One region of the Exiguobacterium sp. R-39 genome, then DNA from elsewhere that is predicted to be linked to it. Evidence: riboswitches for the same ligand, from Rfam matches in the RefSeq annotation. Region 1 holds a riboswitch; the other holds the start of a gene.

Region 1 (6,139 bases):
CCCGTTCGCCGCCAAGCGACAGCAGGCTTCGTCCGACGAAATTCGCCCCTTCGTTTTTCCCGGTATAAATCAGCTGACAACTTTTTTCGTCGAGCCGCTTCAACGTAAAGGTCATCTCGAGTTTAAAGATTTTGGCAAGCGTAAATCCAATCGTATTTTGTTTGAAATCCGGTTGATTTGTATAGGCAAGATCCGTCACGATATATGTCTCGAGGCGATTCCCCTGCATATACGTTTGCCGGTATGTCGAACCGACGACACCCGGTTTCCGTTCGATCACATCGTGCTGGACGACACCTGGAATCAGGCGTTGTAACCGATCGTGATCAAAGATATGCCAGGCTTCCTCGATTGGAACATCCAGTCTCTTTTCTTCATGCCACGTTACCATCCCAACACCTCCTTTTACTGAAAAATACCCTGATGTGTGCAGTTCTAACTTCAGACTACACACATGCAGGGTATTTGGCTTATTTTAATCGGTCCGTGATGATTATTTTACAGTCTGACGTTCAAGGGCCGCACCGAGGAACTTCGCCAGTTCGAGCATGCCGAACTTACCGGCAGCTGCTTCCGCGTCTGAATTGTAATTCGTATTCGTATTGACGTCATACGTATAGATTGTTCCATCCGCATCCTTGATGAACTCGATGCCGGCGACCGCGATCTGGTTCGCTTGCAGGAAGGCTTCATACTTTTGAATGATCGGATCATTAAATCCGTCGACGACTTTAAACTTCATCGGTGTTTGTGGGGCATCTTCCCCGACCGGGCAGAACAAGTCGTCAATGACACAGGCATCTGCCGGGCACAGTTCAAATCCTTCTGATGTGTCGACCTGGACAGCATAAACAAACTTCCCGCCGACGAACTCACAGCGCGTGATGTACGGTTCCGGTGCCTGGATATATTCTTGAATCAGCGTGATCCCGTCGACCGGTTCATCAAACGTTGGTCCATCAAGATATGTCTCAAGTGCTTCGATCGAATGGAACAACTGGACACCAAGTCCTTTTCCGGCACGGTTGTGTTTCGTGATAAACGAGGACACGCCGATGTTTTTCGCCGCTTCGACGATTTGATCACGCCCGACGGCAGCTGTCGTTTTCGGAACCCGGATACCGGCTTTTCGAAGGGCCGTATACTGATTGATTTTACTCACTTCAAGACGCAAGGCACGTGTTCCGTTAAAGACAGTCCGGTCGTGTTCCTCTAGCCACGCGAGTACCCCTTCCGTCAGTTCCGGGGCGTAGCGGTGCCCGCGCGTATGCGACGACGCACTCATCCGGCTGTAGAAGACGCCTTCTGGCGGGACTTCATCAAGCGGGACCTGTCCTTCATCGAGATGCCACTGTTCATACGGCAACTCCAGTTCCTCGAGTCGTTTAATTAAATGGTCCGTCCATTCCTGGTTTTCGTGTAAGATATGAATTTTTGTCATTTGGTTTGACCTACCTTTCGTTTTTCTTCGACAAGCGGCATGACGTCGCGCGCGAAGCGTTCCATTTCTTCCAGTTGTGGTGAAAATTGAAGTAATAATAAGGAGACACCCACCTGCTCAAACGCAAGAATCCGTTCCGCAATCTGTTCCGGTGTTCCAATCAAATCAGGACGGAGTCCGCGGTTCGAGACCGAATAATCGTTCCGTTTTACCTGCTGTTCGAGTTGTGATTTGCTGACGAAGTCGTCGTACCCGGCGTATCCGGCACTGTCTTCCTTGACGTCCGTAATTCGTTGCCATTCTTGAATAGCCTCTTCTTCCGTATCGCGGCAGATGATATAAGCAGCCAATCCAAAACTTTCAAGCGGCGGTTGCCCTGTCGCTTGTCGGCGCGCCTTCATATCCTCAATCTTAACGGACACTTCTTCCACTGTTCCGCCGTGCATGACATAAGCGTCACAATGATTGACGATGGTTTGTTTGCCGGCTTCACTTTCCCCGCCTGCGTACAACTTGATGCCCGGTCGTTGAACCGGCTTCGGATGCAGTTGCGTCTTCTCGAGCGTATAGTAGTTCCCGTCGAAGCTGTACGGCGAAGCATCTGCCCATAATCCTTTCATGATCGTGACAAACTCTTCCGTCCGCGCGTAGCGTTCGTCGTGAGCTGTGAAGATCCCGTTGTATTGCCGCGCTTCTTCTTCCCACCAGGCAGAGACGACGTTTAACGTAAAGCGCCCGTGGCTAAGTTGATCGATGTTTGCTGCCATCTTCGCGGTCGTCGCCGGATTATGGAACCCCGGACGGACCGCTGTCATGATTTCCAGTCGTTCCGTCGTCGCGGCAATCGCCGCTGCCGTCGTCCAGGCTTCAAGACTTGGTGCTTCAAGTCCTTTGATGTCATTTAAGTTCAATTCCGCAATCAAGGTCGTTGAAAACCCGATTTGTTCAGCCGTTTGTGCGACCTGTTTCGCATAATCGAATGTCGCCGGCATCTGTTCGTCCTCGACATTCCGTAACCATCCGCCAAAAATCGGTAACCAAAATCCATACTCCATCCGTCATATCCCCCTTGTAAAAAAAAGTCGCTCTTCTCGAAAATCGAAAAGAGCGACGGATTAATCATGTCTGCTCTTATCTGTAAAGGAAAAGATTCCTTTAGGAAGTAGCACCTTCCGCTGCTCGCGGGGTTGCTGAAGTGTCTTCGGGCCAGTCCCTCGACTTCTCTTGATAAGAATTATTGGAATTATCGTACACTTTTTAGCAGAGTAAAGCAACCATTAAACCTTGTTTTCCAATCGGAATTAATAACAGTATTAAAAAAGGACGAGAGCCGGGCTCTCATCCTCATGGTCTTAATATTGGGCAACAAATGTCGATTGTTCGATGGGTGCTTCTTCGCCGCGGATCCGGTCATAGAATTTTGCAAGCGTGACGCTGAAGTATGGGCCAACCCATAGGAAAGCGATTCCGATGGTAATCAAGCCGAGCAGGAACCAACCAATGAATGAGAGGACGAGCATGAACGCTTCCATCTTATGTCCGTCCATCATTTGGCGCGAACGTGTAATCGCATCCAAAATGCCGATTGAAGGTTCATCTCGTAAAATATAAAACGTCATTAGATACGAAAATGACTTGATGATACCCGGGATGATAAATAGTAAGAACCATAAACCAAGGAAAATACTTTGGACAATCGAAAGACCGACTGCCTTTAAGAAAATTTTGTATGGCTCAAATAAATCAACGATTTTTGCCTGTTCTTTTCGAGCGACAGACATCGCAAGCCATGTCCAACCGATCGCAAGTGGAAGCAAGAGAATGTTCAGTAAAAAACCGATGAAATCAATCGCTTGAATATCTTCATTCGCATCAGAAGAAAACATCGTTGGAATACTTTGAATGATGAGAAACAGTAAAAACATAAGTGCCATGAAGACCCAGCGACCACTGAGCGCTTCACGGGCGGATAATTTTAATTCTTTAATCATGGAGATCCTCCTCAAAATAAGTTCTATCTCTATTTACGGCTCATGAAGAGAGGAGTTTCACTTTTTTTCAGGATTTTCCTGTTTTTAACTGATTTAAGCGTGCTTTTTCAAGTTGGCGCTGGCATGCCGTATACAACGAACGTCGTCCGTCGAGCCGCTCCATCGCAAACGGAATATCATGTTTCTTCGCCTGCGCGATGACGTGTGCTGAAGCCGCATGGGATACACGGCTCGTGATGACGACGATGGCATCGGTCTTTTTCGCGAGACTGGCAATCTTCTTCGCTGATTGGGCATCACCCGACAGATGGATCAACTCGATACCTGTTTTTTCGAAAAATGTCCGATAGACCGGTGCTTGCTGTTCATTGCCGACGATGACCAGCCGCATGCTTTCAAATGGTGCAAAATCAAGTGGTTCCTTATCGAGGAAGTCGATGGGCTGCCCCGGTACGGACGTCGTGACGAGTGGTGTCAACGGTCGGGATTTCTTTTCACGAATCCGGCGCGTTTTCTGCTCTTGTTTTACTTTCGATTTTCGTTTCATTTGCTTCAGATAGCGTCCCGACTTTTTGACGGCTGATTCGTGAGTCGGTTCAACTGACGAAGGCCCTGGTGCTGTTGGATCGTTTGACGTCTCTAACAGTTGTACTGTCGGCTCTTGATATTGGAACGCATATTTCCAGGCAATCGTCAGTGTTTCAGGACGACCTTTCCACATGACGAAATCGACGAGCTGTCCTTCTTTCAGATGGAAGAAGCGCATGTCTTCAAGTGGTGTCGCATAGTAAAAAGGTTTTCCCGTCTCATCCTTTAATGCTCCTTCGACCGTCGATTCAATGATACCGTGATTTTTAACGATACATTTTTCAAAAACGATTCGTTCCGACAGTGGCTTCATCCGGTCAGTCGCGACAACAGCCATCACTTCAAGTGTCGTCCGGCGTACGTCCTGATATACGACTTGGACACGGATTTCCATTCCATGTTCGAGATTCCATTGCCGGATTTCTGTTTCCGAGATATGACTGTTCGGCCATTCCCGTAAAGAACCACCTTTTAATTCACGGACAAACGTATAGGCGTAACGTTGTTCGATGACAGGATTGATCTGTGCTGGAGGAATGACAGATTGTTCGAATGTGACGTCTTCTTCTGTTTCGTTCCACGTGAAGTCCAACTTTTCAGAAGGTGTATAGTAACGCGACATCTGCACCCATTCATCGATTCCCCGGATTTCCTCGAGCAGTAAATCCCATTCTTCCGCCGTTTCGACTACTTGCATTTTACCGGCGACCAACGCCTTCGCCCGTTCCACGATTTGTTGCATCATCTTCAACAACCCCTTTGCTTTTTTTCAACTATAGCAAGGGACTTTCGTGTAGGTTGGTCAAAAAAAGACCGGGTTATTTTTTTGATAAGGTTATGATTTGATTTCGATTGACGGATCACCGAGCCGGTATTTTTCGACGGAAACAATCAAAATCGTGATGATGACAAGTAAAAACCAGGACGATAATTTCCCGAAGTCGACCAGCTCCCATCCATCCTGCTGATTCGGATACACCCAACCCTTAAAAAAGGTCACGATATTTTCCGCCAGCCAGATGAACCAGGCAATCAGACCAAACGAAAGAACGAGCGGCATCCGGTAGACAGTCTCATCCAGACGAAAATAGACCCAGGACTTATAAAAGATGAGAGCGACAATCCCCATCAAAATCCAACGAAAATCAAACAACCAATGATGGGTAAAAAAGTTAGCGTACACGAGCAGACCAGTCGCTAAAGCAAACAGCGGCCGGGGAAACTGTGTAATGCGGAGATCAAAACGACGAAATGCCTGACAGATGTAACTGGCGACACTTGCATACATGAAGCCGGCATAGAACGGAACACCCAACACTTTGCTGAAGGCATCCTCCGGATAACTCCAGGAGCCGACCTGGACTTTAAACAGCTCAAGTCCAAGTCCAATCGCATGGAATATTAAAATCAATTTAAACTCTTCCTTTGTTTCATAACGCGTGACAAGTAAAACGATTTGTACGAGGAGACACCAAATTAAAAGCAAATCATAGCGGGCAATCGGCTCCGCCGGCAGATAGCGGGATGTCGCAAGCGCCAAGAAAATCGCGACCGGGAACACACAACAGATGGCTTCAAGATATGTAAAACGGATCAAATGGCGGATTTTTCGCATCGACTGACCTCCTTTTTTATCAGTATACGGATAAGCAGGACGGATTCCCTCCATCTCAGGATGGAAAATATCGGATTTCCTTTAGTTTCCTCCATCAAACATGGTACAGTTAATGAATCAATTTGATTTTGAAACGAGGTGTCTTCCATTCATGAAGCAGACCATTCACACGTCTTGGCTGTTACGTTCTTTCCTGAAATGGGCATTATTTTTATTTGGCCTTTTTTTACTCGCTGTCGGTTCATCGATGATGATCACGGCACAACTCGGCGTCTCGACCTGGGACGTTCTTCACCTTGGTCTTCAAAATAAAACACCGTTTTCCGTCGGTACAATCATCCTTCTTGTCGGATTGTTATTGGTGTTCGTCAAATACTTGCTCGACCGGATCACACCCCAGGTCGGCACACTCGTCAACGCGATTTTCGTCGGGGTGTTCATGAATCTCGTTCTTGGTTCAGGTCTCCTGCCCTCATTTTCTTCCCTGTGGCAGAACACGCTTTG
Region 2 (6,139 bases), 530 kb from region 1:
GTCATAATCCTGTTGGACGGCTTGGGCGACGAGTTCCTTGAATTTGACGTCATTGCCTTCCGAGATGAACGTGTTAACCTGAAAACCGAGCGCTTCCCCTTCCGAACGAGCTCCGTCCAAAAACTGTTTCGTATGGTCATCGGATGCCAGATTGCGGATGACGGCAATTTTGACGTCTCCCTGGACACTTTCCGGTACACCACTGATTTTTTTCGTCGGTGTCGCTTCGCTATTGGCGCAAGCAGCCAGCAAGACCGCCGGTGCAAGTACCGCAAATGCTAATTTTTTCATTTCGATCTCCCCAGTCTGTTTAACGTATTTGTTGTCCGATTGTCTGCTCGATCGTTTCGACGGACGGATGCTTGATGACTCCCAGTTCCGTAATGATTGCCGTGATCAATTCGTGCGGTGTCACGTCAAACGCCGGATTAAAGACGGCCACACCGGCCGGCGCCGTTGCTTTCCCTGCGAATTGCGTCACTTCACGGGCATCGCGTTCTTCAATCTCAATCTCGTCTCCCGACAAGCTCGTCAAATCAAAGGTCGAAAGGGGTGCCGCGACATAAAACGGAATCCCGAAAGCACGGGCCAGTAATGCCAGTTGAAACGTCCCGATTTTATTCGCGGTATCCCCGTTTCGGGTAATCCGGTCGGCACCGACGATGATGGCGGTGATGTTTTTTTCTTTGATGGTATGGGCGACCATATTATCGGTAATCAAGGTCACGTCAATACCGGCCCGTTGCAGTTCCCATGTCGTCAGACGCGCTCCCTGCAGTAACGGCCGCGTTTCCGATGCATAAACGGAGAGCAGAATTTCCTGTTCTTTCGCGAGATAAAACGGGGCGAGTGCCGTCCCGTAAGCCGCTGTCGCAATCGATCCGGCATTACAAATCGTCAGAACCCGGTCACCGGACTCAAATAATTCCAATGCGTGGATCCCGATTTGCCGGGATGTCTTGGCATCCGTTTCATACAGTTCGAGCGCCTTTTGTTCCAACCGTTTTGGTAACTCGGCAAGCGCCGTACTCGAGACAATAATTTGATTCAGCTCATCAAGCACGTTCCGCAAATTGACCGCCGTCGGCCGGGTTGCGAGCAATTGGGCCGACACCGTCAACAGTTCTTGTTTCGCTTCAGAAAGTGACCCTGTCGTCCGGCGGAATGCTTCCTGCACAAGGATGAAGCCGCCGAACAGGCTGATGGCCGGGGCACCGCGGACACGTAATTGTTTGATGGCGTCAATCGCTTGCGCCAAGTCATGGATAACCTCGTATCGTTCTTCTTCCGGGAGCCGGGTCTGATCCAAAATCGTCACCGTCCCGTTGTCATAGATGATGCTTTGGACGAATTGGCTCATCGGCTGAGTTCCTCCGTCAAATCGAAGTTCCGTAAATCGGTGAACGTCTTGCATTCGGTCCGGCGTTTGATCAATGCCACTCCAAGACGTAACGCATGACGTTTCCGCTCAAGTCGTTCCCCCGCGTCCGTGATGTTCTCGAGGTCCGCAACCGGTGCCAATCCAATCGTCCGCCGAATCAACTCACAACCGGCAAAGCCCAGTGCGTCCTGTAAAATCGTACTGAGGACATCGTCGACAAGTCCGCCCGCCGAACGGAACGGCTCTACCGCTTCGCGTTCCCATAATGCTTTGAACGTCGACGCAAAGGTCAGCCAAAACGTATCGATATCCTTCACCCGTCCATCCCGTAACTCGGCATAGTTTGGATACGCGGCAAAGCAGAGATGGGCGATGAATTGTCCGACATCAAAACCAAACGGTCCGTAAAAGGCGAACTCGGGATCGATGACTTTCGTTTCATCGGCTGAAGCAAAAATACTTCCGGTATGTAAGTCACCGTGCAATAATGCATCACCTTTTGTGATGAACAGTGTTTCCAGTTTCGCGACTTCGCGTTTCAGTTCTGCATCCTGCCATAACCGAACCGCTTCCGCTTCGAGGCCTGCTTCAATCGCATTCGTTTCCGCATCATAAAACGGGTCTGTGAAGATCAATTTTTCCGTGATATCACAGAGATCCGGATTGTAGTAGTTCCGCGCCACTTGTTTTTTCGCGACCGGTCCAAGCGCAAAATCCGACGTATAAAACAGTGTCCGCGCCAGGTACGAACCGATGTGTTCCGCGAGTAACGGATACTTTTCCCCTTCGAGCAAGCCGGTCCGGGCGATCGTCAAATGCGACAAATCCTCCATCACCGTAAACGCTTCTTCCTTGCTCGCATGGTAGACGTGCGGAACGAAAGGAACAGCGACTTTTGCGAATTCTTTTAAGGCCGATTGTTCAATCCAGGCCCGTTCGAGCGACAGCGGCCAGCTTTCCCCGACGACTTTCGCATATGGCAACGCCTGCTTTAAAATCAGCCGTTTTTCTCCTTCCTGAATCCGGAAAACGAGATTTAAATTCCCGTCCCCGATCTCTTCTGCCGTCACCGGTTCATTGCCGATTAATCCGAGTGTCCGGACCCGTTCAATCGCGTCCTGTACTGTAAATGCTTGGTATCCCATTCTGGTTTCCTCCTTGTTGATCACACGAAAAAACGCCTCTTTTCGTCAAAGAAAAGAGGCGCGGCAGAATACTCCGTCCTCTTATCTCTCAGACGAATGTCTGTTGGATGTAGCACCGTGCCGGATGGTCGGTTGCTGCGGCGTCTTCGGGCCAATTCCCTCTGCCAACTCACGATAAGAGTCATATGTAGTTGTCATGTGATTTGATGTTGATTTGAATACTACGTGCGTTGCTGGCCGTCTGTCAATTCCAATTTTTAGTGAAACGGATTCAAAAACGGAACCGTCTATAGAAGAAGTATTTTCAAAAAAATAAATTTTCAAAATATAGTTTGACAAGTGATGGATCTCATGTAAAAATTGCAATTAGATTTCACAATTTCATCCAATTCTTATCAAGAGCAGACGGAGGGACGAGCCCTACGATGTCGCAGCAACCGACCACTTGGCACGGTGCTAATTCTTGCAGCTAATACGCTGACAGATAAGAGTCCACGCGCAATTTTTCATGGTCTCTTGTCATTGACGAGGGACCATTTTTGTATTTTTCAATAAGGGAGAGACGATTCATATGGCGTACATTACCGCAACATACCAACTCGGAACGACTGATCAGTTGCCGAAACGGGCAGAGCAAATCGCGCTCGGTCTGACGGTCGGTTCATGGACCGATTTAAATCACTTGGAACAACAACAACTGGAATCCTTTAAAGGACAGGTCGTCCATACAGAAGAACATGACGGCAAAGGTTACATTACGATCCGTTATCCGGAACACAACGTCTCACGGGACTTTTCCGCTATCTTAACGACGGTCTTCGGTAAACTGTCGCTCGATGGACAAATCAAGTTAACCGACTTACAGCTTCCCTCGTCATTCACGAACGACTTTCCCGGTGCCAAATTCGGGATTGAAGGAGTCCGTCAATTGATTCAGGTCCATGACCGTCCCCTGTTGATGAGCATATTTAAAGGAGTCATCGGACGGGACCTCGTCTTTTTACAGGAACAACTCGAAGCACAGCTCGCGGGCGGCATCGATCTCGTTAAAGATGATGAGATTCTATACGACAATCCGTTGACGCCGGCACTCGACCGGGCACGGATCGGACGGGAAGTCCTCGACGCCCATTATGAACGCACCGGCAAACGGGCGCTTTATGCAATTACGTTAAGCGGTCCCGTCTTCGGCTTGAAGGAACAGGCAAAACGCCTGATTGAAGCAGGTGCCACGGCCTTCCTGCTCAACACGTTTACATACGGACTCGATGTCCTGCGCGAGTTGGCTGCCGATGCGGACATTTCCGTCCCGATTTTTAATCACCCGGCCTTAAGCGGTGCCTTGATCGCAAGTCCTGAATACGGTATTTCGGCTCCTGTTCTGCTTGGAACGTTACCCCGACTGGCCGGTGCTGACTTGACATTGTTCCCGTCTCCCTATGGTAACGTTGCACTCGCCAAAGATTTGGCCCGCGGGATCGCCGTTGAAGCGACGCGAATCGGAGAAACGAAGACGATTCTGCCGGTTCCGTCCGCCGGCATCCATCCCGGCCTCGTCGCTCAGCTCGTCCGTGATTTCGGTACCGATTCGGTCATCAATGCCGGAGGCGGCGTTCACGGTCATCCGCAAGGGGCAGCGGCCGGTGTCCTTGCATTTCGTCAGGCGCTCGACGCCGCACTGACCGGAGAATCGCTGACAAGTGCCGCAACGCGGCAGGAAGAATTACGGGTCGCCCTTGACGCCTGGGGGATCACGAAATGACGACTCGGATTTTATGTGACTTCGACGGCACGGTGACGGAACACGACAACATCATCGCCTTGATGAAAGAGTTTGCCCCGCAAGAAGCATTTGAACCATTAAAAAAAGGTGTGCTCGACCGGTCGCTGTCGATCCGGTCCGGGGTTGGACAGATGTTCCGATTGTTGCCCTCAGATCGAAAACAGGAGTATATCGATTTTTTGATTAATCGGGCAGTCATCCGTCCCGGCTTCGACACCTTACTCGCCTTTGCCAAATCAAACGGAATCGACTTTGCGATTGTCAGCGGCGGAATTGACTTTTTTGTCCAACCGATTCTTGCCTGTTTACTGACAGATGAAACGATTTACTGCAACGGCAGTGACTTCAGTGAAGAGACGGTCCGGATTGAATGGCCACACGCTTGCGATGCGGCATGCAACAATCAATGCGGCTGTTGTAAAACGTCAATCGCCCGGAAGTTGAAGCAGGACGGCGATACGATCATCGCAATCGGCGATTCCGTGACGGATTTTGAACTGGCGAAAAAGGCTGATCACGTCTATGCCCGGGATTATCTGATAACACTCTGTGAACAGCACGGTATTCCCTATACGCCGTTTGAAACGTTTTATGACATCGTCAAACACTTACAGACCACGGGGGTGCATGCATGACATTCTTGAAACGATACGAAGAACTCCGCGCTATCAAGCAGGAGTTCGCCGCACGCGACTGGTTTCCCGGCACGAGCGGTAACCTCGCCATTCGAACGAACAGCAGTCCGACGGAATTTCTTGTGACGGCAAGCGGCAAAGATAAACGCCAGGACACGCCAGACGATTTCGTCCATGTTGACGCGACCGGTCAATTGATCGGCGAACAAAACGGACGTCCTTCCGCGGAGACGTTACTTCATGTCGAAGTTTTTAACCGGACGACGGCCGGCTGCTCGCTTCATGTCCATACCGTCGACAACAATGTCATTTCAGAACTCTACGGAGACCGCGGGGAAATCCGGTTTACCGGTCAGGAAATCATCAAGGCACTCGGCCGCTGGGAAGAAGATGCGGAAGTCGTCGTACCGGTTATTGCGAACCATGCGGATATCCCGACTCTTGCCGCAGTGTTTGCCAAGCATGTAAAAACGGAAAGCGGTGCCGTCCTGATTCGCAATCACGGGATCACCGTCTGGGCACCGACTGCCTTTGAAGCGAAAAAACAGTTGGAAGCCTTTGAATTTTTATTCAGCTACACGTTAAAACTGCAAACGTGCCGACAGGCGATTCATTAAAAGGAGGAATTTAAAATGGCAACAGTACTTTTCCAAAAGACAAACGAACGGTATACGGATCAAAACGAGGTTTCCGCTTTTCTTTCTTCACGTGGTGTCCTGTATGAACAATGGGATGTCTCGAAACTCCCGGCAGAACTGGTCGACACCTATACGCTGACGGACGCGGACAAACAAACGATTCTCGATACGTTCGAGCCGGAAATTACGGACGTCTCGGAACGCCGCGGCTACCAGACGGCCGATATCATCTCACTGTCCGATGCGACACCGAACTTAGATGAGTTGCTCGTCAACTTCCAAAAAGAGCACCACCATACGGATGACGAAGTCCGGTTCATCGTCAGCGGTCACGGCGTCTTTGCGATCCAGGACGACGAAGTCGGCTATTACAACATTGAACTGAACCCCGGAGATTTGATTTCCGTTCCCGTCAATACACGTCATTACTTCACACTACAGGACGATCGCCAAGTCGTTGCGGTCCGGATTTTCGTGACAACGGATGGTTGGGTTCCAATTTACGAAAAAGATCCGATCGAAACTACAAACTGAGGAAACATCCGAATAGCAGACGG

The links. Region 1 has a riboswitch for S-adenosylmethionine ahead of ACP26N_RS15620 (LLM class flavin-dependent oxidoreductase). Riboswitches for the same ligand answer to the same signal wherever they lie in the genome.
Positions count from the first base shown of each region.
Region 2: linked by a shared signal. The riboswitch ahead of mtnK (S-methyl-5-thioribose kinase) and the one ahead of ACP26N_RS15620 (LLM class flavin-dependent oxidoreductase) in region 1 are both predicted to bind S-adenosylmethionine.

Region 1 covers NZ_CP187965.1:2,991,954-2,998,092, forward strand. The annotation lists gene ACP26N_RS15610 (hypothetical protein) at 1-391, opposite strand, end outside; gene ACP26N_RS15615 (ATP-grasp domain-containing protein) at 494-1,441, opposite strand; gene ACP26N_RS15620 (LLM class flavin-dependent oxidoreductase) at 1,438-2,496, opposite strand; SAM riboswitch class I at 2,570-2,675, opposite strand; gene ACP26N_RS15625 (DUF975 family protein) at 2,794-3,432, opposite strand; gene ACP26N_RS15630 (DUF2325 domain-containing protein) at 3,500-4,765, opposite strand; gene ACP26N_RS15635 (DUF817 domain-containing protein) at 4,856-5,635, opposite strand; gene ACP26N_RS15640 (YczE/YyaS/YitT family protein) at 5,787-6,139, shown strand, end outside.
Region 2 covers NZ_CP187965.1:438,686-444,824, reverse strand. The annotation lists gene ACP26N_RS02395 (sugar ABC transporter substrate-binding protein) at 1-291, opposite strand, end outside; gene mtnA (S-methyl-5-thioribose-1-phosphate isomerase) at 311-1,360, opposite strand; gene mtnK (S-methyl-5-thioribose kinase) at 1,357-2,526, opposite strand; SAM riboswitch class I at 2,605-2,707, opposite strand; SAM riboswitch class I at 2,916-3,017, shown strand; gene ACP26N_RS02380 (2,3-diketo-5-methylthiopentyl-1-phosphate enolase) at 3,098-4,288, shown strand; gene ACP26N_RS02375 (2-hydroxy-3-keto-5-methylthiopentenyl-1-phosphate phosphatase) at 4,285-4,944, shown strand; gene ACP26N_RS02370 (methylthioribulose 1-phosphate dehydratase) at 4,941-5,561, shown strand; gene ACP26N_RS02365 (1,2-dihydroxy-3-keto-5-methylthiopentene dioxygenase) at 5,577-6,116, shown strand.